Regions from separate parts of the Cryobacterium sp. N19 genome, predicted to be linked through region 2. Evidence: predicted binding sites of a transcription regulator. Region 2 holds the regulator's gene; the other holds the start of a gene.
What was found. Region 2 encodes LexA, which represses DNA repair genes until DNA is damaged. Its sites were predicted from a motif close to TCGAACANNTGTTCGA; they were not measured.

Region 1 (11,879 bases), on a different contig from region 2:
GCGCAGGATGAGAACCTGTTCCAGCTCGTGCACGACGGAAGTGCCGTCACCCTGCCCGAGCCCACCATCTACGCCCGGCCGATCGCGTTCGACGTGATTCCGCTGGCCGGCAGCATCGTCGACGACGGTCAGTTCGAAACCGACGAAGAGAAGAAGCTGCGGAACGAGAGCCGCAAGATCCTCGGACTGCCCGAACTGCTGGTTTCCGGAACCTGCGTGCGCGTGCCCGTCTTTACCGGCCACTCGCTCTCGATCAATGTGGAGTTCGCCAAGCCGATCAGCGTCGCCCGCGCCGAGGAACTGTTGAAGGTGGCCCCCGGCGTCGAACTCACCGACATCCCCACGCCGCTGCAGGCCGCCGGCCAGGACGCCAGCTTCGTCGGTCGCATCCGTCAAGACGAAGGCGTACCGGATGGCCGTGGCCTCGCCCTCTTCATCAGCAACGACAACCTGCGCAAGGGTGCAGCCCTGAACGCCGTGCAGATCGCCGAACTCATCGCCGCCGCACGAGCCGCCTAGCCCGTTCCGAACTGCCCTGCCGCGCGCCTGTGCTTGCCTCGCCCGGGCCCGGAAAGTGGGCCCGTGATAGAAGCTGGGCCAGCTTTCGCAAGTTGGGCCCGGCAGCTCCGGCCGGCCCTGGTGGCGCACGGGGCCCGGGCCCCGTCCCTGGGCCCAGTTTATAAACTGGGCCCGGGGTCGCAAGGTGGGCCCGGAGGCCTTCAGCGAGTGAGAACTTCAGCGCGCGGCACGGCACCGGACGCCGAGTTCCCGTCTAATTCCGGGGCCGCTACTCCTGGGCTGCCAGGCGGTAGCCAACGCCGCGCACGGTTTCCAACCAGCTTGGGGTCATGCTGCTGTCACCGAGTTTGCGGCGCAGGTTGCCCATGCTCACGTCGAGGGTGGTGACGATCGGGTCGTAGGCGCGCACCGCGGCGATGCCGTCGAGGCCGTTGCTCGTGGCGATGGTCTCGACCCCGGCCTGGGTGAGCACGGCCTCGAGCCGGTTGCGAATGTCGGCGTCATCCTCGATGATGACGGCCACGCGCCGCTCGTCGTTGTCAGAAACCATACCTTTCATAGCCCCCACCACGAGCGCGCCTTTAGCGCAGTCCGAATTACGGCACAATGCCCACTTCGGGAATCGGTGCGGAGTCGCATGCGGGTTTATTCTGGTGTCAGAATCCGCCTGTCTCAGCGGCCTGGGATCAGGGAGCAATGTGGGGAAACCGGTTCGCCCCGCCCGATCCGCGGCGCATCTACTGCTCGTGCGCGTGGCCGTGCTGGTCACCGTCGCCCTCGGCGCGAACTATATTCTGTGGCGCTGGTTCTTCTCGCTCAACTGGGACGCCTGGTGGATCGCCGTGGCCCTCGTGCTCGCCGAAACCTACAGCCTGATCGACGTCGCCCTGTTCGGCCTCACCATGTGGCGGGCGCGCGAGCGCGAGCTTCCCACCGCGCCGGCCGCCGACCTCACCGTCGACGTGTTCATCACGACCTATAACGAGCCCGTCGAGATGGTGCGGCGCACCGCGCTGGCGGCGCGCGGCATCCGCTACCCGCATTCCACGTTCATCCTCGACGACGGCAACCGCCCCGAGATGCGCGAGGCAGCCGACCAGCTCGGCGTGGGCTACATCACCCGCGGAGCCGACTGGCAGAATCGCCCGCTGCACGCCAAAGCCGGCAACCTCAATAACGCGCTCATGAGCACCGCGGGCGAGTTCCTACTCATTCTCGATGCCGACCAGGTTCCGCTGCCGCAGATACTCGACCACACTCTCGGCTACTTCGCCGACCCGAAGATCGCTCTGGTACAGACGCCGCAGGTGTTCGAGAACGTCGGCGCCGGCGATCCGCTCGGCAGCCAGGCTCCGTTGTTCTACGGACCGATCCAGCAGGGCAAAGACGGCTGGAACGCCGCGTTCTTCTGCGGCTCCAATGCCCTCCTGCGCCGCGAAGCGCTCATGCAGCTCGGCATCACCCGCTACGTGCTCGAAATGGAGCGCGCCGTCACCCGCGCCCTCACCGGCGCCGCCCGGGTGCTCGCCCGGGCCGGCCGGGTCAACGACGCGCAGGACCCGTTCGTCCAGGCCGCCCTGCACGAGGTGGGCGCGGCCATCAGCGACACGCGCGCCGCGATCGCCGCCGGCGAGACCATCGGGCCTGCCACCTACACGCTGCAGAATCGCATCACGGCGGTGTCGCGCGACCTGGTGGCCGTTGACCTGCACCTACTCACCCTCGACCTGGCCGTCATCGCCGAACTGCAGCTCGAAACGGATGCCGCCAGCGCCATTCCCGCACACAGCCTCGAGCTACTCGCCGCCCGCGACCTGTCCCCGCTCGGAGCCCTCGAATCGGTGCAGGTGCTGCTGCGGTCGATCGACGTGGACCGCGCCGACGAGGCCCAGCCGCTCATGCCGCTCGCCACGATCAGCGTCACCGAGGACATGGCTACGAGCATGCGCCTGCACGGCCTCGGCTTCAGCACCGTCTATCATCACGAAACCCTCGCCATTGGACTCGCTCCCGAAGACCTCGGCACCATGCTCACCCAGCGGTTGCGCTGGGCCCAGGGCACGATGCAGGTCATGATGCGCGAGAACCCGCTGGTGCAGCGCGGCCTCACCCTGCCGCAGCGACTGATGTACTTCTCGACCATGTGGAGCTATCTCAGCGGCTACGCCGCGCTGGTTTACTTCGCCGCCCCCGCCGTCTTTCTCTGCTTCGGCATTCTGCCGGTCAATACGACGGCCCTCGAATTCTTTCTGCGCTTTCTGCCGTTCATGATCGCCAACCAGCTGTTGTTCATCCTGTCCAGCCACGGAATCTCGACCTGGCGGGGCCAGCAGTACAGCCTCGCCCTGTTCCCGGTCTGGATCAAAGCCACCACGACCGCCGTCGCCAACGTGGTCTTCCACCGGCCGCTCGGCTTCGCGGTCACCCCGAAAACCCGGCAGGAGGGCGCTGCGCCCTGGCACCTGATCCGGCCGCAGATCATCGTCGCCATCGTGCTCGTCGTCGCCACCATCATCGGCGTGACCCGGCTGGCGCTCGGCGTCGGCGAACCCATCGGCACGTTCGTGAACCTCGCCTGGGTCGTGTTCGACCTCGTCATTCTCAGCGTGCTGGTACCCGCCGCCCGCTATCAAGGCTTTACCCCGAAGGAGACAAGCCGCTAATGCAATTCACGGTCACCGACCAGGGCGACGGCATCGCCGTCGTGCACATCATGGGACGTTTGAATATGGTCACCGCACCGCGCCTGCGGGAGGTGGTGGCAGCATCCGTCGCCGCCGGCCAGAATCGGGTGGCTGTCGACCTGAGCGACGTCGATTTCATCGACTCCTCGGGCCTCGGCGCTCTCATCGGCGGCCTCAAGGTCACCCGGCAGGCCGGCGGCGACCTGCGCATCGCCGCGCCGAACGAGCAGGTGCGCCTGGTGTTGCAGCTGACCAACATGGAACGCGTCCTCACCGCGTATCCCGCCGCGAGCAGCGCGTTCCATGGTTAGCGTGAGCGCGCACACCCTCACGCTGGTCTCACCGCCCGACGACGTGGACACCGTGCACGCCCTGCTCGAAACGGTCTGGGCGGATGCCGCGCACGTCTCCCCGAGAGACCGTTTCAGTTTCGAGACGGCCCTGATCGAACTCGCCTCGAACGTCCTGTGCCACGGCAACACCGGCAGCGGTGTGACCTGCGCACTGCGGCTCGAGGTGAGCGCTGTCTCGATCGACGCGCGGCTGAGCGATACCGGGGGGACGGTAGTGGAGCTGCTCGCGGCGTCCGCCGACCCCGCATCAGACGGTGCGGTGGACAGCCGTGAGATGCCCGATGCGCTGAGCGAATCGGGCCGGGGAATCGCGCTCATCCAGGCCCTCGTCGACGAGCTCGAATACACCCGCGACGGCGACGTGAACCGCTGGCACATCGTGCGAACGCTGCGGTCATGACTGCGTCGGCTATTTTCCAGCACACCGAACTCACCCGCCAGCGCGCGCTCGACGACCTGCATATCCTCGACACCGCGCCGGAGGAACGCTTCGACCGCATCACCCGGCTGGTCAAAGAGCTCTTCCATGTGCAGATCGCCATCATCTCGCTCATCGACCACGACCGGCAGTGGAACAAGTCCAGCGCTGGCATCGAGCCCGATCAGCCCCTCGAGTATCCGCGGTCCAGTGCCTTCTGCGATTCCACCATCGACGCCTGCGGCACGTTGATCGTGCCCGATGCCCGGCTGGACCCGCGGTTTCGCGACAATATCTATGTGACCGGGGAACCGGGCATCCGCTTTTATGCCGGTCATGTTCTCGAAGCGCAAGGCGGCGAACGCATCGGCGCCCTATGCGTGTTCGATACCGTGCCGCGCGAGTTCTCGGCGCTCGAGCAGAATCTGCTCCGCGACCTGGCGTTCTGGGTGCAGAACGAGCTGAACGCCTCGCAGGAACTCGACCAGGCAGCCGCGGTACAGCACGGCCTGCTGCCCAAGAAACTCGTGAGCCTGCCGGGGTTCGAGGTGGCCGGGGCCTGTTCGCCGTCGCGCGCCGTCGGCGGCGACTTCTACGACTGGTATCCGGTGGGGGAGGGCGCGGCCTTCACCCTCGCTGACGTCATGGGCAAGGGGGTGGGTGCGGCGATCATCGCGGCGACCGTGCGGGCAGTGCTGCGAGCCGGATCTCGTCTCGATGGTGTGGCCGAGGTCGCGCGTATCGCGGCGGCGACGCTCGACCCAGACCTCGACGAGGCGGGCAGTTTCGTGACGCTGTTCCACGCCCGACTCGACATGGACACCGGTGTCGTGAGCTACGTCGATGCCGGCCACGGCCTCACCCTGGTCGTGCACGCCGACGGCACGACCGAGCGGCTCACGTCGCTGCGGCTGCCGCTCGGCGCCGGCGACGACTCGCCCTGGCAGGAGCAGACTGTCGTGCTCGCGCCGGGCAGCACGCTGGTGTCGGTGAGCGACGGTGTGCTCGACCTGTTTGACGGCACGCTCGCCTCCCTCGACGCGGTCGACCGGCTGGTGCGTGGGGCGCCGACTGCCCAGAACGCTGTGGATTCGCTGATGCTGCGGGCCGGGCTCAGCGCCCCCGACGATGTCACGGTCATCGTCATTCGGCGCGCGGGCGAGCGGTGAGTGCGCGGTCAGGCGGATCCGCTCGCAGCGATACACTCGACAGTGTGAATTCTCAGGGAACCGTTGACGTAGTCCTCATTGGTGGCGGCATCATGAGTGCCACCCTCGGCACGCTCCTGAAGGAGCTGCAGCCCGACTGGCGCATCGAGGTGTACGAGCGCCTCGGCGAGCTGGCCCAAGAGAGCTCGAACCCGTGGAACAACGCCGGCACCGGCCACGCCGGGCTATGCGAACTCAACTACATGCCGCAGGCTGCGGACGGTTCGGTCACCGCCGACAAGGCCGTCGTTATCAACGAGCAGTTCCAGATCAGCCGCCAGCTGTGGGCGCACCTGGTTTCGATCGGCGCCCTGCCCGAGCCAGAGAAGTTCATCAACTCCACCCCGCACATGACCTTCGTGCACGGCAAAGCCAACGTGGAATACCTGCGTAAGCGCCACGCCGTGCTCGCTCCCGAGCCGTTGTTCGCCGGCATGGAATTCAGCGATGACACCGCCACCATCGGCACCTGGACTCCGCTGCTCACCCGCAAGCGCCCCGCCGGCCAGAAGATCGCCGCCACCCGCATCACGAGCGGCACCGACGTCGACTTCGGCGCCCTCACCCGGCTCATGTTCGAGAACCTCGAACAGCAGGGCGTCACGATGCACATGAACGAGCAGGTCGTGGGCCTGGGGCACAAAGCGGATGGCACGTGGAACCTTAAATTGCTGCGCCAGGTCGGGCAGACCCGCAGTACCATCAACGCCCGCTTCGTGTTCGTCGGAGCCGGTGGCGGCGCACTCGCTCTGCTACAGCAGAGCGGGATTCCCGAGATCAAGGGCTTCGGTGGTTTTCCGATCAGTGGCCAGTTCCTGCGCACCACCAACCCGAAGCTCGTCGCTCAGCACCAGGCCAAGGTCTACGGCAAGGCGGCCAAGGGCGCCCCGCCCATGTCGGTTCCGCACCTCGACACCCGCGTCGTCGACGGCGAAATGTCGCTTTTGTTCGGCCCGTACGCCGGGTTCAGCCCCAAGTTCTTGAAGACGAGCACCTGGTTCGACCTGCCGTTCTCCATTCGCACGCACAACCTCGGCCCGATGCTAGCCGTCGCGAAGAACAACTTCGACCTGATGAAATACCTGATCGGCGAGGTTTTCGCGTCGCGGAACGCCAAGATCAAGGCCCTGCGCGAGTTCATTCCCGCCGCGGATTCGAAGGACTGGGAGCTCATCACGGCCGGCCAGCGCGTTCAGGTCATGAAGAAGGACCCCAAGCTCGGGGGAGTGCTGCAGTTCGGCACCGAGGTCATCACCTCGAGCGACGGCTCGATCGCCGGCCTGCTCGGCGCCTCGCCGGGAGCCTCGACGGCCGCGCCGATCATGGTGGACCTGCTGGCGCGCTGCTTCCCCGACCGCATCGAGGGCTGGAAGCCGCGGATCCGCCAGATGATCCCCAGCTACGGCACCCGCCTCTCCGACGACCCCGCTGCTGCTGCCGCGTCCCTCGCCGCGACCGCCGAGGTCTTGAACCTCACGAACTAGTCCCAGCTCGCCTCGCTCTCGCGGAAGGAAGATTGGAGCCGGGCGGGGATCGCGTAGGAGGGCGCTGTCAACCCCTTGAATGCGGGAGTTAGCGGATGTCTACTTAAAGCCCAATGGCGGCCAGGAGGCGGCACGTGAACCCGAACAATGGCGTTTCGGATGCCCAGAATCTGCTCGTATCGCAGCTCGGCATTCTCCAGCTCACCCCGACCGAATGGTTGGTGCGAGATTCGCACATGCTCGATGGCGACCCGGCCGCCCTGCTCGGAGTGATCCAGCAGAGCGGGGACGCCTATGAGGTGACCAAGCTCGGCGTGCTCACCACGAGGTGGTTCTACTCATCCTTCGACCGGGCCCAAGCCAGTTTTTTGGTGCGCGGTGCACCCGGCCCGGGCGCACCAATGCGGCCCGGCAGCCGCCAGGTCTCACGCGTCACGGACTAGCCGAGACGGTCGGCCCGCGGTCTACATTTCGTGGCCGTCGGCACCCGTGGTGGGATTGGTGTGGTGCTGCTCCTTCTTGACGGATGCTTCGGTGCGGTCGAGCAGGTCACTCACCTTGTTCTGTGCCACGGACGCGGCGTCGCGGGCAATCGTCTCGGCCTGCGAGATGACTTTCTGCGTGGCGGGGTCGCCCCACATTTCGTGGGCTTTCGCGCTGAGCCGGTCATAGGCCTGGCGGCCGGCCTTGGATCCGAGAACGAAGCCGGTCGCGGTACCGGCGAGGAACAAGAACTTGCCTTTCATGGGGACTCCTTAGGGGTTGCGGGGTGCGGGGACGTCACGCGGTGGGTTCGGCGAGGCGGGGGTCTTCTGCGTCGACGTCGTGCCCGACGAGATCGGGGTTTGACGGGTTGTCGGCGGGGTCGATGTCGTCGAGGTTGGGCTCGTTGTCGACGTTGTCCTGATCGTCTTCGGCATCGCTGTCGGGCGCGGCGGCCTCCCCGGCTGTCGAGCCGTCGTCGCTCGGGGCCGGCCCATCGGGACCGGTGCCCGCGCTTGCGACCGGAACGGCTGAGCCCGCGTATTCGTCGTCCGGCCCGTCGGGCCCATCCGGCCCGACCAGCTGATCGGGGTTGGTCGGCGAAGCCGGGGCCTCGGGCGCCGATTCGGTTTCTGGGGTGTCGGGGGCATCGAGCGGCGGCTGGTTGTCGGGGTCGGAGTCGTAAGTCACAGGTCTACCTTTCTCATGGGGACGGCCGGGTCGCAGCGGCGACCGGCGGGCGGCACTCAAGTTATACCCCGAACGGGTGAGATTCATCAGGTCGCTTCGCCGAGTAAAAGTGTGCGCAGCGCCGTCTCGACCGAGACTCGGCCCGCGGGGTCGATGGTCTCACCGGCGAGATAGAGGTCAACCACGCGCGGATCCACGTAGCTCGTGCGCGCGATCGCCGGCGTGTTGCCCAGCGCATCCGCCGCCTGACGCATGGCTGCGGCGATGACACGGTTGTCCTGGCGCCGGCTGCGCGGCGCAGCACGTGGCGGCCGGGCAGCGGATGCCGCGGGCGCGGCCGATCCCGCCGGCCCAGCAGCTGAGGCTTGCGCACCCGGCGCACCTGCAGCACCCGCGCCATCCGTGCCGCCAGACGATCGTGGCCGCCCGGCAGAGCCCGCCACACCGGATACCGCCGGCCGGCCGCCCGCCTCCGAGGTCACCTTCAAACTCTCGGCGAGACTGGCCGCCAGGCTCTGCGCGGCGGCGGCCGTGCCCCGCAGGGTGCGAAAGTCCTTCGCCGTGAACTCCCCGCCGGTTCGTTCCTTGATGAAATCGTTGATGTCGGCGGCCGACACGATGTCCTCGATGTCATCCAGTACCCAGGACAGCAGCGGTGCGGCCGGCCGCTCGCGCAGGCGGGCGCGCAGATACAACGCGAGGTCGGCATCCGTTATGACGCCCTGAAACTGTTGCCCACTCTTGGCCGGAAAATTCAGCCGCACCACGTCGCCGCGCACCGTTACGTGGGAGCAGAGCAGGGTCGAAAGGCCGTGGCTGCCGTACGTATCGGCGTAGCGCTCGCTGCCGATGCGCAGCGAGGCGAGGTCGAGCATGCGAAACGCCGCGGCGAGCGCCCGGGTGCGCGGCGGGCCGTCGCCGCGAAGCTCACGGGTGACTTGGCCGCGCACCCGCGGCAGCGATTCGGCCAGCTGCAGCGCGCGCTCGAACTTGAGGCGGTCCTTCTGTTCGCGCCACACCGGGTGGTAAATGTACTGGCGGCGCCCGGCGGCGTCGATGCCGATCGCTTGGATATGCCCGTTCGCGTGCGGCGAGATCCACACGTCGTTCCACGCGGGCGGAATCGCGAGCGCCGCGAGTTGCTCGCGCAGCGCCGTCTCGGTCACCTTCTGCCCGGCGGGGTCGCGGTAGCTGAAGCCCGTGCCGGCGCGCTTTCGCGTGTACCCCGGCCGGGTCGGGTCACTGCGTCGCAGCCGGGTCATGCCGGTGTGGCTTCTGATCGCATGTCGGCACAATACAGCGATTCCCCGCCGAGCGGATGCCGCGGCGCCGGTGTCCGCGCGCTCGCGGCCATCGAGCCCCTCAGGCGCGCTCGCCCATCGAGCCCCTCCGGTGTGCTCGTGGCACGTGTTGAGGAAGCCTGCACGTGTTCAAACCAGTGCCAACTTCCCTAACGCGTGCTGCGAGCGGATGCCACTGCTCGCGCCCGGCTCGCCCGCTCGCGACCTTCGAACGCGTTCGCGGCACCCCTCTGTAGGAGTGCCGCGAACCCTGCTGAGTTCCGCGAGCCCGGCGCGGGCCGCGGGCGTCCGCTCACTCCGGGTTTTTCGGCAGACACTTGCAATCCAATCGAACTTGTGTTCGACTTGGGGCATGCGGTGGAGCTCACAAGAACTACAGACCGAGCGGCCCGGCGCCCTGCCGGGGCTGGCCCGCCTGAACAACCTCGTGCGCAGCGTGCAGACGCCCGACTTCGCCGGGATCACGTTCCACGAGATCCTCGCCAAGTCGGCGCTCAACCATGTGCCCGGGCAGAGCGCTCTGCCGTTCGGCTACACGATCAACCCCTACCGCGGATGCTCCCACGCCTGCACCTACTGCTTCGCCCGTCCCACGCATCAGTACCTCGACCTCGACGCCGGCAAGGATTTCGACAGCGAGATCATTGTGAAGGTCAACGTGGCCGAGGTCTTGCGAAAAGAGCTGGCGAAACCGACGTGGGGGAGGCATCCGGTGGAGCTCGGCACCAACACCGACCCGTACCAGCGCGCCGAGGGACGCTACCGGCTGATGCCGGGCATCATAGCGGCCCTCGCCGACAGCAAGACGCCCTTCTCCATTCTCACCAAGGGCACCCTGCTGCGCCGCGATCTCGACCTGCTGGTCGAGGCGAGCGAGCATGTTCCGGTCGATCTGGCCATGTCGATCGCCATCTACGACGACGAGCTGCAGCAGTCCGTCGAGCCGGGCACCCCCACCACCACGGCACGCCTCGCCACGGTCACCACGGTGCGGGAACGCGGCCTGGACTGCGGCATCTTTCTCATGCCCATTTTGCCGTTTCTCACCGACACCCGAGCCCACCTCGACGAGGCGCTGCGCCAGGCCAAGGCTGCCGGGGCGACGAGCGTGCTCTACTCGGGGCTCAACCTGAAGCCCGCAGTCAAAGACTGGTACCTGCAGTGGCTCGGCCGCGAGCATCCCGAACTGGTCGGCCGCTACCAGGAGCTCTACGCCCGCGGACAATACGCCCCCAAGGAGTACCGCACCTGGCTCGCCGCCCGCATCAAACCCCTCATTCGAGCGCACGGCCTCGAGCGCGGGGTCGTCGACCCCTCCACCGGCGGGCTGCGCTCCAGCGCCTTCCCGTCCTCCCCGGAACGGATGCCCGTGCCCGCCTCCCACGCGCCCGCCCTTCTCCGTGCGCCGGGCCCGGGTTCTGCGCTGGCCTCTGCACCGGGCGCTTCCCGGGGCCGGGGCCCGGGCCCCGTCCCCGGGCCCAGTTTAGAAACTGGGCCTGGGGTCACAAGGTGGGCCCCGGGCTCCGAGTCCCCGCGGTCGCTGATCGCCGCCGAGCTCCCGCCCGAACTCTCACCCACCCTGTTCTGACCGGTCAGACTTTCCGGGCCGGGGCCGGGAAACTGGGCCCATGATCGACCCACGGCTATGCCACCCGCCCAACCACCACCCGCCCCCATTCAACCCCGGTGGCATACTTGACCAGGGGGAAAATATGTCTCTGGGTCTACCCGGCCACTTAGTGCAGCTGACGCTCGCGCGCGCCCTCGCACGGGCCGCACACTGGTTCGCGCTGACCTGCCTGATGGCCGGGGTCGTGTCCGTCGGCATTCTCAGCCTCACCCGCAGCCCCGAACTCTGGATCACCATCGTGGTCGTGGCCGCCATGGGGGCCCTGCTCATTCTTTTCACCCGGCACCGCCGCATCACTTTGGCGGTCGCCTATCTCATCGTCGGAACCCTCGGCGTCTACGTCTTCACCACGACCGTGCTCGGCGTTCCCGACGTATTCCCCACGTCGAATATGTTCCTCGTTGCCCTGCCGAAGATGGCACTCGTCATGGTCGGCGGCGCCGGAACCACCGCCCTCGCCGGCGTGCTCTGGAGCACCGCGGCGTTCATCCTCGCCGAGACCGCCGCGTTCCTCGCCATCCTGGGTACCGCAGTGCCCTACCGGCCCGACCTGTTCACCCTCTCCACCTACCTCGTGCTTGTCGGCGTCATGGTGCTCGCCGGAATCGACCGCCGCGCGAGCAACGCCGCCCAGCCCGCAATCCACCGTGCCGTGCAAGACGGATCCAACCGCCAGCTCCGCGACGCCCTCGACACCCGCGCCATCGCCCTACTCAATGACACGACCGTGGCCCAGCTCGTCGCCCTGTCCCTGGCCGAACCCGGCGCCCTCTCGCCGGGCCTCCGGGCGAGCCTCAACTACACGCTCGCCACCCTGCACGACACCAACTGGCTCACCGACATCGACGCCCGCACCAACACCGCCCCGCGACCAACCGTCACCGGCACAGCCACTGAGAACACCCCGAAATCACCCGTCAGCGACGCCTGGCTGTCGAGCGCCGTCTACACCGCCATCGAACGCACACGCGACCGCGGACTCGTTGTCGAAGTCACCGGCGACCGCGATGCCCTCGCGTGCCTCGACGCCGGCAGCGACCGCGACGTGGGCCTCGCCGTTGAGCAGTGCCTCGTCAACGTCATCCTGCACGCCGGAGTCGCCTCCGCCG
Region 2 (11,879 bases):
GCGGCAGGATCGCGGCGGGAAGTTCGGTGACCGTTCCGGGCCATTCGCCGAGGCCCTCGGTGTCGACGCCTCGTTCGACCCCGTGCTCGAACATGACCTGCATTCCCACGCAGATTCCGAGCACCGGGCGATCGCCGGCCAGGCGACGGTCGACGATCTCGTCGCCGCGAACCGCTTTGAAGGCCTGCATGACGGCGCTGAACGCGCCAACACCGGGCACGACGAGGCCGTCGGCTTCGAGCGCGACCGTGCGGTCGCTCGTCAGGGTGACGTCAGCGCCGGCCAGTTCGAGCGCCTTGACCGCGGAGTGCACGTTGCCGGTGCCGTAATCGAAGACGACGACCCGAGTCACAGGGCTCCCTTGGTGGAGGGGATGCCCTGCACGAACGGGTCGAGGGCCTTGGCGAGACGGAACGCACGGGCGAAGGCCTTGAACTCGGCTTCGGCGATGTGGTGCGGGTCGCGGCCGCCCAGCACGGTGACGTGCACGGTCAGCCCGGCGTGAAAAGTGATCGCTTCGAAGACGTGACGCACCATGGAGCCGGTGAAGTGTCCGCCGATGAGGTGGAATTCGAAGCCGGCCGGCTCGCCGGCGTGCACGAGGTAGGGGCGACCCGAGATATCGACGACGGCCTGGGCGAGCGCCTCGTCGAGTGGCACGAGGGCATCACCGTAGCGGGAGATGCCCGACTTGTCGCCGAGCGCCTGGCGAATGGCCTGGCCGAGCACGATTCCCACGTCTTCGACGGTGTGGTGCACGTCTATTTCGATGTCACCGCTGGCGCGCACCGTGAGGTCGGTCAGGGAGTGCTTGGCGAAGGCTGTCAGCAGGTGGTCGTAAAACGGCACCGAGGTGTGGATATCGCTGACGCCGGTGCCATCGAGGTTCAGTGAGAGATCGATGCTGGATTCACTCGTCTCCCGTTGCAGGTGTGCGACGCGGGGCGCGGAAATGCCAACAGGTGAGCTCATAGCGCTAGTTTATCGGTCGTCCGAGGCGGGCCAGAGCGTCAAGGAACAGCGAAGTCTCCTTCTCGGTACCCGCCGTCACCCGCAAGTGGTTCGGGATACCGACATCACGAATGAGAATTCCCTCCGCCAGCAGCGCCTCAAACGTCTGCTGCGGGTCGGCCACTCCCCCGAATAATACGAAGTTGCTCCAGCTTCGGTGCGGGGCATAGCCCAGACCGGCCAGCTCGACCACGAGCCGATCGCGCTGTCCACGAATATCGTCGACCATGGCGAGCATCTCCGCGCTGTGCGCCAGGGCAGCGTTTGCGGCCGCCTGGGTGAAGGTGGAGAGGTGGTACGGCAGGCGAACCAGGCGCAGGGCATCCGTTACCGCCGGATCGGCAGCCAGATAGCCGACCCGCGCACCGGCAAAGGCAAAGGCCTTGCTCATTGTGCGTGAGACCAACAGTCGCTCCCGGCCTGGCAGCAAGGTGAGCGCACTCGGAGTTCCGGCGGGCGCGAACTCGGCGTAGGCCTCGTCGACGACGACGATGCCATCGGTCGCGTCGTAGGCGGCGGCGATGGTCTCGAGCGAGAGCGGGGTGCCGGTGGGGTTGTTCGGTGAGCAGAGAAAGATGATGTCCGGATTGGTGCGAGTGATCTGGCTCACTGCGGTGGCCGGCGACAGCTCGTAGTCGGCATCGCGCGTGCCGGCAATCCAGGTGGTGTCGGTTCCGGCCGCGAGGATCGAGTACATCGAATAGGTGGGGGCAAACCCGAGCAGGGTGCGCCCAGGTCCACCGAAAGCCTGCAGTACCTGCTGGAGCACTTCGTTGGAGCCGTTGGCCGCCCAGATGTTGTCGGAGGTGAGTGCCTCGCCAAGATACTGCGCGAGTGCCTCACGCAGGGCGGTGAACTCGCGGTCGGGGTAGCGATTCACCGAGCGGATGGCCTCGGCCAGGCCGGCGAGAATGTCGCGGGCCACTGCTTCGGGAATTGGGTGCGTGTTCTCGTTGACGTTCAGGGCCACCGGAACGTGCAGTTGCGGAGCACCGTACGGGGTGAGGCCTTGCAGGTTGGTGCGGAGCGGAAGATCGTCGAGAGTGGTCACACTCTCCATGCTACGACCCTGTGCTGGCGCGCATTGCTACTTACGAGTTGGCGGGCAGTTCGAGTCGCTGACCGGGCTGGAGCGTTTCGACGGTGAGCGCGTTCAGTCGTTTGATGTCGGCGACGACGTCGCGCGGGTCGGCGGACGGCGAGACCTCTTCGGCGAGGTCCCACAGGGTTTGGCCGGGTTCGACTGTGATGAACCGGGCAGACCCGACGTCGGTCGGCGAGTAGGCCAGCGTCGCCACGATTCCGGAGTCGGTCGTGTACGACGTGAGGTCGATGCCCGTGGCGGAATTGGATGCGCCGGCCGCTCCCCCGTTGAGGGCGAATGCGACGGCACCGATGACGAGGGGCACGGCTGCGAGGGTCGTGAACACCACTCGCCCACGCCGGGTGAGGTGCAGACGGGTGCCGGGGGTACGAGAAGCGCCGTATTCACGGGCTGTGGGTGCAAGTGCTGTGGTCATGTCAAACCTCCAAGGTAGGCGGGCTGCGAGTCTCGTATCCGGCCCTCGGCCGGGAAGGCCGGATACGAAACTATGTTCCGAATATAACTTCGAACAATCGAACATGCAAGCTTTTTCTGATCCTCACCCCGAATTTCGCGCAACACACTCGAATAAGTGTTTGTTTCAGGGCTCGGAACTGGATAAACTTTCGATAGGCCAATTGCTTGATTTACACTCAACCAGACACCACCGACATCCCCGTGTGACACGGTTTCAGACCACGCGGGGCCAACTCCAGGAGGGCACATCGTGACACAGGACACCAGCGGTACCCGTGACAAGGGCGGCACCCGGCGCCGCAAGAGTTTGAGCCAGCGGCAGCTCGCTATTCTCGACGTGATTCAGCGTTCGGTGAGTTCGCGCGGGTACCCGCCGAGCATGCGTGAGATCGGTGACGCGGTCGGGCTCGCCTCACTGTCGAGCGTGACCCATCAGCTCAATCAACTCGAACTCAGTGGCTACCTGCGCCGCGACCCGAATCGTCCGCGGGCACTCGAAGTTCTCATCGAGATTCAGCGCGCTCCCGAAGATGTCGGTACCGGTGACCAGGACAGCTTCCACCCCGGCGTTCAGGTCGGCGACGCCGCGATGGTGCCCCTCGTCGGTCGTATCGCCGCGGGAATCCCGATCACGGCCGACCAACAGATCGACGAGATTTTCCCGCTCCCCCGCCAACTCGTTGGGCAGGGCGAGCTGTTCATGCTCAAGGTCGTGGGTGAGTCCATGATCGACGCCGCCATCTGCGACGGCGACTGGGTCGTGGTTCGCCAGCAGAAGACCGCGGAGAATGGCGAGATCGTCGCGGCCATGCTCGACAACGAGGCCACCGTGAAGGTTCTGCGAAAGCGCGATGGCCACACCTGGCTGCTGCCGCGCAACAGCAACTTCGAACCGATTGTCGGCGACTTTGCGGACATCCTCGGCAAGGTCGTCGCGGTGCTGCGTTCGGTTTAATCGACGAAGGCCCGACCACCAACCGGTGATCGGGCCTGTTTTCGGTCTGCCCCGCTAGACGCCGACGGTGGCATCGAGGCGTTCGCGCACCACCCGCGTCGCGGCGAGCATGTTGTGCAGCGACTGCACGGTCTCGTCGTAGCCACGCGTTTTCAGTCCGCAGTCCGGGTTCACCCACACTTGGCGTTCGGGAATGGATTCCAGGGCGGTGTCGAGCAGGATGGTCAACTCGTCCACACTCGGTACGCGCGGCGAGTGGATGTCGTAGATGCCGGCGCCGATGCCGTGGTCGAAGCCGCCCGCCTCGATTTCCCGCACAACTTCCATGCGTGACCGGGCCGCTTCGATGCTCGTGACGTCGGCGTCGAGGTTGCGGATGGCTTCGATGACAACACCGAATTCTGAGTAGCAGAGGTGGGTGTGGATCTGGGTCGCATCCGCGACCCCGGCCGTGGCGAGCCGGAAAGACCCGACCGACCAGTCCAGGTAGTCGGCCTGATCCTTCTTCTTCAGCGGCAGAAGTTCGCGCAGGGCCGGCTCGTCGACCTGAACGATCTTGATGCCCGCGGCCTCGAGGTCGGAGATTTCATCGCGCAGGGCCAGCGCCACTTGGCGGGCGGTCTCGCCCAGCGGCTGGTCGTCGCGCACAAAGGACCAGGCCAGAATCGTCACCGGGCCGGTGAGCATGCCCTTGACCGGCTTGGTGGTGAGGCTCTGCGTGTAGACCGACCAGTCCACGGTGATCGGTGCCGGGCGCGACACGTCGCCCCACAGAATGGACGGCCGGGTGCAGCGACTGCCGTAAGACTGCACCCAGCCGTTCTCGGTCACGGCGAATCCGTCGAGGTTCTCGGCGAAGTACTGCACCATGTCGTTGCGTTCGGGTTCGCCGTGCACGAGCACGTCAAGTCCGATCTCCTCTTGCAACTGCACAACGCGGCCGATCTCGGCGCGCATCAGCTCGCGGTAGGCATCCGCTGCCAGGGTTCCCTTGAGGAACTGTGCGCGTACTCGGCGAATGTCGGCGGTCTGTGGGAAGGATCCGATCGTGGTCGTCGGCAGTGGCGGAAGGTGCAGCGCCGCCTCCTGGGCGAGGAGTCGATCGGCGTAGTCGCCACGAGTGAAGTCGGCTTCGTTCAGCGCGGCGGCACGGCCGCGCACGGCTCCGTCACGCACGCCGGGAGCGCTGCGCCTGGCCTCCAGGGCCGCCTCGGCCTCGGCCAGCGGCGCCACGATGGCCTCACGTCCGGCGGTGAGTCCGAGCGCGAGGGTGGCGACCTGACCGACCTTTTGGTCGGCGAAGGCCAGCCATCTGGTCAGTGAGCCCGGCAGCGATGTCTCGTCGCCAACATCGTGCGGCACGTGCAGCAGTGACGTCGAAGTGGACACGGTGACCGATTCGGAGAGGGCACGCACGCTCTCGGCGGCCTCGAAGGCACCGGCGAGATCGCCGCGCCAGATGTTGTGCCCGTCAATGACGCCGGCGACGAGGGTCTTGTCGGCCAGTCCGGGGACGGCCCGGGGCAGGGTGCCCCGCACCAGGTCCAGCCCGATCGCCTCGACGGCGGTGGCCGCAAGCACCGGCAGGGCGTCGTCGAGGCTGCCGTAGGGCGCGGCAACAAACAGGGCGGGCCGGCCGGTCAGTCGACCAAGCACTCCATAAGCGGATGCGACGGCCGCCAGCGTCTCCGCGCGCGGCACGTCGATGGATTCACTGACCAGGCCCGGCTCATCGAGCTGCACCCAGTCGGCTCCGGCATTCGCTAACCGCGCCAGGAGCGCCGCATACACGGGAAGGAGATCGTCCAGCCGCGACAGGGGCGAAAAGCCAGCCGGGGCTTCGTCACTGGCCTTGCTGAGCAGCAGGAAAGTGACCGGGCCGACGAGCACCGGACGGGTGAGGAACCCGGCCGCTTTGGCCTCGATGAATTCACGTACGATGCGGTCGCCGGCCAGCGAGAACGCGGTCTCCGGTCCGATCTCGGGCACGAGGTAGTGGTAGTTGGAGTCGAACCACTTGGTCATCTCGAGGGGCAGGTTCTCGCCCGCGCCACGGGCCAGCGTAAAGTATCCGGCCAGGTCGAGGGTGCCGTCAGCGGCGACGAGCGAGGCGAACCGGGCGGGAACCGCGCCGACGGCAACGATGGTGTCGAGCACCTGGTCGTAGTAGGAGAACGACTCGGGGATCGACGAGTCGGTGCGGCCCAGCCCGAGACTGGCGAGCCGATCGCGGGTCTGCTGCCGCAGCCCAGCGGCGACGGCCTCCAGGGCCGGCGCGTCGATCGTCCCCGACCAGAACGCTTCGACGGCTTTCTTCAGTTCGCGCCGTCGGCCGATGCGTGGGTAGCCGAGGATGGTGCCGGTGGGAAAGGTGCTGGAAACTGGCGAAATGGGCATGGTGATTCCTTCACTGGAGCGATGATGGCTGGAACGGTCGGAGGAACGAACGTGGTGGGTGGGCCTCGCGCCTGAGCGGCGTGCGGCCTAGGGCATGGCAGCGGGCACTGGCAGTGCCCCACACCCTTCGAGAACCTTCAGCACGGTGTCGTGCTGGTTGAAGGCGTAGAGGTGAAGCCCGGGGGCGCCGCCCGCGAGAACGTCCTGGCCGAGGCGTACGGCGTAGTCGATGCCGATCTGGCGCTGGCCTTCGTCGGTCGGTTCGACCTCGAGCTGGATGGACAGTTCGGCGGGCAGCTTCTCGCCGGAGAGCTGCAGAATACGGCGCAACCGGTTCGGGCTGGTCACCGGCATGATGCCGGGAAGGATCGGTAAGAGCACTCCGGCGGAGCGAGCCCGCTGGATGAAGCTCAGGTAGTCGTCGGCGTGGAAGAACAGCTGGGTGATCGCCAGGTTGGCTCCGGCGGCCTGCTTGGCCAGCAGGGTGTCGATGTCTTGGGTGACCGATCGCGAGTTCGGGTGGCCGTTGGGGAAGGCCGCAACGCCGATGCGTACCTTGCTGCGTTCCGTTTTCACCCCGCGGGCACCGGGCAGGCCCGGAATCACCGTCTCGATGTACGGCACCCGTTCGATCTGCACTCGATGGATGAGCTGGACCAGCTCCCCCGCGCTGTGCAGGTCGCCGAGAAAGGTGGTGTCGCCCTCATCCGCGCCCTGCGGCGCGTCGCCGCGAATGGCCAGAAAACTGCGGATGCCGGCGTCGAGAAACTCGCGAATGAGGCGGCTGGCTTCTGTGTGCGAGGAGCCGACGCAGGTGAGATGAGCCATGGCATCCACTGAGGTGTGGTCTTTGATGTAGCGCAGCACGTCGAGCGAGGAATTGCGCGACGAACCGTTGGCGCCGTAGGTGACCGAGATGAACTCGGGGCCGGCGGCGGCAAGGTGATCGATGGTGCGGGTGAGAGCGGATGCTGCGGCCACCGATTTCGGCGGGTACACCTCGAACGAGAACGCCGGGCGGGCGTCACACGCGTTGGGCGTTGGGGCGGTCATGGGTCCTCATTCGGCAGAAACGGTACAGCGGGTGATGGCCGGGCGGCCGCGGACACACCAGAACACTGGTGGGTTTTCGCGGGCGGGTGCCGGGCTCGGCTGTCGCTCCATGCCGGGGAATGGATTCCGTCGGCAACGATTGATTAGACACTAACAACACCAGCGCCGGGTCGCACCAATGTGACAGTTCGTGTCATTGGTGCGCCGACGGGCGGTGGGAATCAGGCGGAGAGCGTGGGCAGAATGACGAAGGGGGCGAACTGCGGCTCGATCTCGGGAGTGACGAACGCAGTGACGTGGGTGCCGGTCTCGATGTACTCGGTCGTCTCGATGCGGCCCACGTCGTGCAGAACGGCGATGAGGTCGCCGCGATCATAGGGAATGAGCAGGTCGAGTTCGATCTGCGGTGTCGGCAGCAGCAGCGCAACGGCAGCGAGCACGGTGTCGATGCCCTCACCGGTGCGGGCCGACACGAATGTTGCCTTCGGCTCCAGGCCGCGCAGTACCAGCCGGTCGTCGTCGCTGATCAGGTCGCTCTTGTTGAAGACGACCAGTTCGGGAATATCGCGGGCGCCGACCTCGGAGATGACGTCGCGCACGGTGGCGAGCTGGGCCACGGGGTCGGGGTGGGAGCCGTCGACGACGTGCACGATGACGTCGGCGTCGGCGACTTCTTCCAGGGTCGAGCGAAAGGCTTCGACCAGCTGGTGCGGCAGGTTGCGCACGAAACCGACCGTGTCGGTGAGGGTGTACAGACGCCCGTCGGCGGTCGTCGACTTGCGCACGGTGGCGTCGAGGGTCGCGAACAGGGAGTTCTCGACCAGCACTCCGGCCTTGGTGATGCGGTTGAGCAGGCTGGACTTGCCGGCGTTGGTGTAGCCGACGATGGCGACCGAGGGAACGGCATTGCGCTTGCGGTTGGCGCGTTTGGCCTCGCGGGCCGGCTTCATCTCGACCATCTGCTTACGCAGTTTGGACATCCGGGTGTGAATGCGGCGTCGGTCGAGTTCGATCTTGGTCTCACCGGGGCCACGGGAGCCCATGCCGGCACCGGTGCCACCGACCTGGCCACCGGCCTGGCGAGACATCGAGTCACCCCAGCCACGCAGGCGCGGGAGCATGTAGGCCATCTGGGCGAGTTCGACCTGCGCCTTGCCCTCTCGGCTCTTGGCGTGCTGGCTGAAAATGTCGAGGATGACGGCTGTACGGTCGATGACCTTCACTTTGACCACGTCTTCGAGGGCACGGCGCTGGCTGGGCGCGAGTTCGGTGTCGGCGATGACGGTGTCGGCGCCGAGCGCCTTCACGATGTCGGCGACTTCCTGGGCCTTGCCCTTGCCGAGGTAGGTGCTCGGGTCGGGGGTGGCCCGGCGCTGCAGCAGACCGTCGAGTACGGTTGCCCCGGCGGTTTCGGCGAGGGCGGCCAGTTCGCGCATGGAGTTCTCGGCGTCATCGACCGTGCCGTGCGTGTAAACACCCACGAGAACGACGTTTTCGAGCCGCAGTTGGCGGTACTCAACCTCGGTGACGTCTTCCAGCTCGGTCGATAGCCCGCCGACTCGCCGCAGGGCGTTGCGGTCAGCACGTTCGGACTGGTCGCCGTCGTGCTCGCTACCGTCGTACTCGCCGGATGCGTGAGTTTGCAGGGCCTGGGCTGCCCCGCTGCGGAACAGGGAGTAGCCGGCAGCCTTGCTGTCGGCGCTGGCCAACACGCGCGCGACGACATCGTCTGCGTCTGGGGCTTCTGCACCTGTGTTTACTACCGCGGTGTTTTCTACCGCGTCGTTGCCCGAGGGCGCCGTTGGATCATTCATCCCATTAACCTTAGTTCAACGAAGTTGAAAGGTTCCTCTTATGTCGTCCGACCACTATTTTTCTCCGGCGCCCGGCACCGTACTGAAAACCCGCCAGATCACGGTGCAGTTGCACGGCCAGGATCGGCTCCTGACGACCGCCAATTCGGTCTTCAGCCCCGCCCACATCGACGGTGGCACCGAGGTTCTACTCAAGTACGCCCCCGAGCCGCCGCTGACCGGTCACTTTCTCGACCTTGGCTGCGGCTGGGGCCCGATCGCCCTGCACCTCGCCATGGCCTCCCCCAACGCCACCATCTGGGCCGTCGACGTCAACGAGCGTGCCCTCGATCTCGTGCGCACGAACGCCGCCGCGCTCGGCCTGACCAACATCAACGCCGTGCTCGCCGCCGATGTGCCCACCGACATCAGCTTTCGCACCATCTGGTCGAACCCGCCCATTCGCGTCGGCAAGGACGAACTGCATGGGCTCATGACGACCTGGTTACCCCGCCTCGAATCAGAAGCGAATGCCTGGCTCGTCGTGCAACGCAACCTCGGTTCGGATTCGCTCCAGCGTTGGCTCGCCGCCGAACTCCCCGACAACTTCGAAACCACGCGTGAGGCCATCAGCAAGGGTTTCCGAGTGCTGGCAGTGCACCGCGACTAACCCAGGTTCAGAACCCCGTCGAAGACGAGCTCTGCCGGCCCGGACAGCGACACGTGCTCGCCGTCCTCGGCGGGGAACATGCGCACTCCGAGCACGCCACCGGGAACCTCGACCCGCCACTGGTGCGGCGCCGATTTGCCGGCCCAGTGCCGAGTGGCGAGGGCGGCCGCGACCGCTCCGGTGCCGCAGGACAGCGTCTCCCCGCTGCCGCGTTCGTGTACGCGCATGCGGAAGCGCCCGACGCCGTTGACGACCAGCGGTTCGTTGGGCACGACGAATTCAACGTTCACGCCGTCGGCCGGCTCGGGATCGAGTTGCGGAATGAACGTGAGGTCGGCCGCGTCAAGTTCATCGTCGTCGGCGAGGGCGACGACCGTGTGCGGGTTGCCAACATTGATGCCGAGTCCCGGCCGCGCCACGGGCAGGTTCTTGGTGCGCACGAGCGGCTCGGTGCCGTCGAGCTTCCATCGGCCGAGGTCCACCTGAAAGCCGGAGGCGTTGCGCTGTACGTCCCGCACGCCCCCGCGAGTGCCGATGGTCAGGGTGTCGCCGGGCAGCAGCTCGGCGAGGTCGTTCTCAATCAAGAATTTGGCATACACACGGATGCCATTGCCGCACATTTCCGAGACGGTCCCGTCGGCGTTCCAGTAGTCCATGAACCACTCGGCAGCGTCGTCTTCAGCGAGAGCGGCCGCGCCGTCAGGCAGGTTCTTGCTGCGAACCGCACGGATGATGCCGTCCGCACCGACGCCGAACTTGCGGTCGCACACAGCACGAATCTGCGTCGGCGTGAGCTCCGTTGTCCCGTCGGGATCAGCGAACAGCACGAAGTCGTTGCCCGTGCCGTGGCCCTTGGTGAAGTTCAGAGTGATGCCCATGCTGCCAGTTTACGGGGCGGCCGCTGCGAGACTTTCCGCGCAGCTCAGAGCGGTCGTGCCGGGAGGGCACTGGGCGCACTGCCCAGGTCGACGTGTGCGAGGGCGTCATCGACCCGGTCTGCCGCATCGGATTCGACCCAGTGGGCGTGCGCGTAGCGTTTAAACCAGCTCACCTGCCGGCGGGCATAACGCCGGGTCAGCTGCTGGGTCGCTTCGACGGCCTCCGCTTGGCTGCGCGTGCCGTGCACCTGGCCGAGTGCCTGCGCGTAGCCGATCGCGCGGCTCGCCGTCACTCCATTTTCGATGCCGGCCGCAAGCAGCCCTCGGGCTTCGTCGACGATGCCGGCCGCCCACATCCGCTCGACCCGGGCATCAAGCCGCGGGGTGAGCTGCTCGCGCGGCGTACGCAGGCCGAGCAGCACGGTGGGCTTCCAGTAGACCGGTTCCTCGGGCAAGGCCGCCAGATGCGGGGCGCCAGTGAGCTCGACGATCTCCAGGGCCCGCACCAGTCGGCGACCGTTGCTCGGCCCGATCCGCAGGGCGGCCTGCGGGTCGACGGCCTGCAGCCGGGTGTACATCAGGCCGGGTCCGCTCGTGCTGAGTTCGGCTTCAAGCCGGGCGCGCAGTATCGGATCGGTGCCGGGAAACTGAAAGTCGAACACGACCGACGAGACATAGAGGCCCGAGCCGCCGACCAGGATGGGCACAGCCCCGCGCGCGCGGATCTCGGTGATGACGGCGCGGGCATCCGTTTGGTAATTGCTGACGGTGGCCTCGTCGGTCACGTCCAGCACGTCGAGCAGGTGGTGCGGAATGCCGCGGCGTTCGGGCACGGTGAGCTTCGCCGTGCCGATGTCCATGCCGCGGTAGAACTGCATGGCGTCGGCGTTGACGATTTCAACCGACTGTCCGCGCTGGATCAGCCTTTCGGCCAAGTCGAGGGACAGCTCCGACTTGCCGGTGCCGGTCGACCCGACGATCGCAATCAGAGCCGCTGGGTCGGCTGTGACAACTGGTACTGTCGACACGGCTACTAGCGCTCGTCGTCGTTCACGTTATAGATGGGGATGGTGGTAGAGCCACCCTCGAGCCGCAGGCCGATCGTCGGCAGACCGAGCGAAATGGGGCCGGCGCCACCGGTTGCGCCGCCATGAGCGGGTACTCCGCAGGATTCGGCTTCCATGCGGTCCCACGCCTCGCCGGCCCGAGTCGTTCGGATGCGGAGCGGCGCACCGTCGGTGGAGTCTGCGATGAGGTGGAACGGTGCGGCCTGGGTGACGACGACAGTGACCATATCGCCGGGACGGGGACGGGGTGAACCGGCTGGCACGTCGAAGTGCACGAGGCGGCTGTCGGGCGCGCGGCCACTCAGCCGGTGGGTATCGCTGTCCTTGCGGCCCTCGTTGGCGACGAGCAGTTCAACCTCACGGCCGATCATCGCCTGGTTCTCTTCGAGGGAGATGCGCTCCTGTAGGGCCGCGAGTCGCTCGTAGCGGTCCTGCACGACGGCCTTTGGAACTTGGTCAGGCATTGTCGCGGCCGGAGTGCCAGGGCGAATGGA

Region 1: a site for LexA is predicted at 9,469-9,484, ahead of CXY78_RS08880 (Rv2578c family radical SAM protein). Genes of this name have one in related genera too.

What each region holds. Positions count from the first base shown of each region.
Region 1 covers NZ_PJJR01000049.1:193,820-205,698, forward strand. The annotation lists gene CXY78_RS08825 (aspartate-semialdehyde dehydrogenase) at 1-519, shown strand, start outside; partial or broken gene CXY78_RS22105 (helix-turn-helix domain-containing protein) at 788-901, opposite strand; gene CXY78_RS08835 (glycosyltransferase family 2 protein) at 1,218-3,182, shown strand; gene CXY78_RS08840 (STAS domain-containing protein) at 3,182-3,514, shown strand; gene CXY78_RS08845 (ATP-binding protein) at 3,516-3,956, shown strand; gene CXY78_RS08850 (PP2C family protein-serine/threonine phosphatase) at 3,953-5,143, shown strand; gene CXY78_RS08855 (malate:quinone oxidoreductase) at 5,188-6,666, shown strand; gene CXY78_RS08860 (hypothetical protein) at 6,801-7,109, shown strand; gene CXY78_RS08865 (hypothetical protein) at 7,131-7,412, opposite strand; gene CXY78_RS08870 (hypothetical protein) at 7,447-7,839, opposite strand; gene CXY78_RS08875 (DNA topoisomerase IB) at 7,926-9,101, opposite strand; gene CXY78_RS08880 (Rv2578c family radical SAM protein) at 9,493-10,728, shown strand; gene CXY78_RS08885 (ATP-binding protein) at 10,853-11,879, shown strand, end outside.
Region 2 covers NZ_PJJR01000048.1:287,211-299,089, reverse strand. The annotation lists gene hisH (imidazole glycerol phosphate synthase subunit HisH) at 1-352, opposite strand, end outside; gene hisB (imidazoleglycerol-phosphate dehydratase HisB) at 349-972, opposite strand; gene CXY78_RS07650 (histidinol-phosphate transaminase) at 977-2,071, opposite strand; gene CXY78_RS07645 (LysM peptidoglycan-binding domain-containing protein) at 2,103-2,531, opposite strand; gene lexA (transcriptional repressor LexA) at 2,823-3,527, shown strand; gene metE (5-methyltetrahydropteroyltriglutamate--homocysteine S-methyltransferase) at 3,582-5,924, opposite strand; gene CXY78_RS07630 (methylenetetrahydrofolate reductase) at 6,012-6,977, opposite strand; gene hflX (GTPase HflX) at 7,199-8,791, opposite strand; gene CXY78_RS07620 (class I SAM-dependent methyltransferase) at 8,832-9,440, shown strand; gene dapF (diaminopimelate epimerase) at 9,437-10,318, opposite strand; gene miaA (tRNA (adenosine(37)-N6)-dimethylallyltransferase MiaA) at 10,363-11,346, opposite strand; gene miaB (tRNA (N6-isopentenyl adenosine(37)-C2)-methylthiotransferase MiaB) at 11,352-11,879, opposite strand, start outside.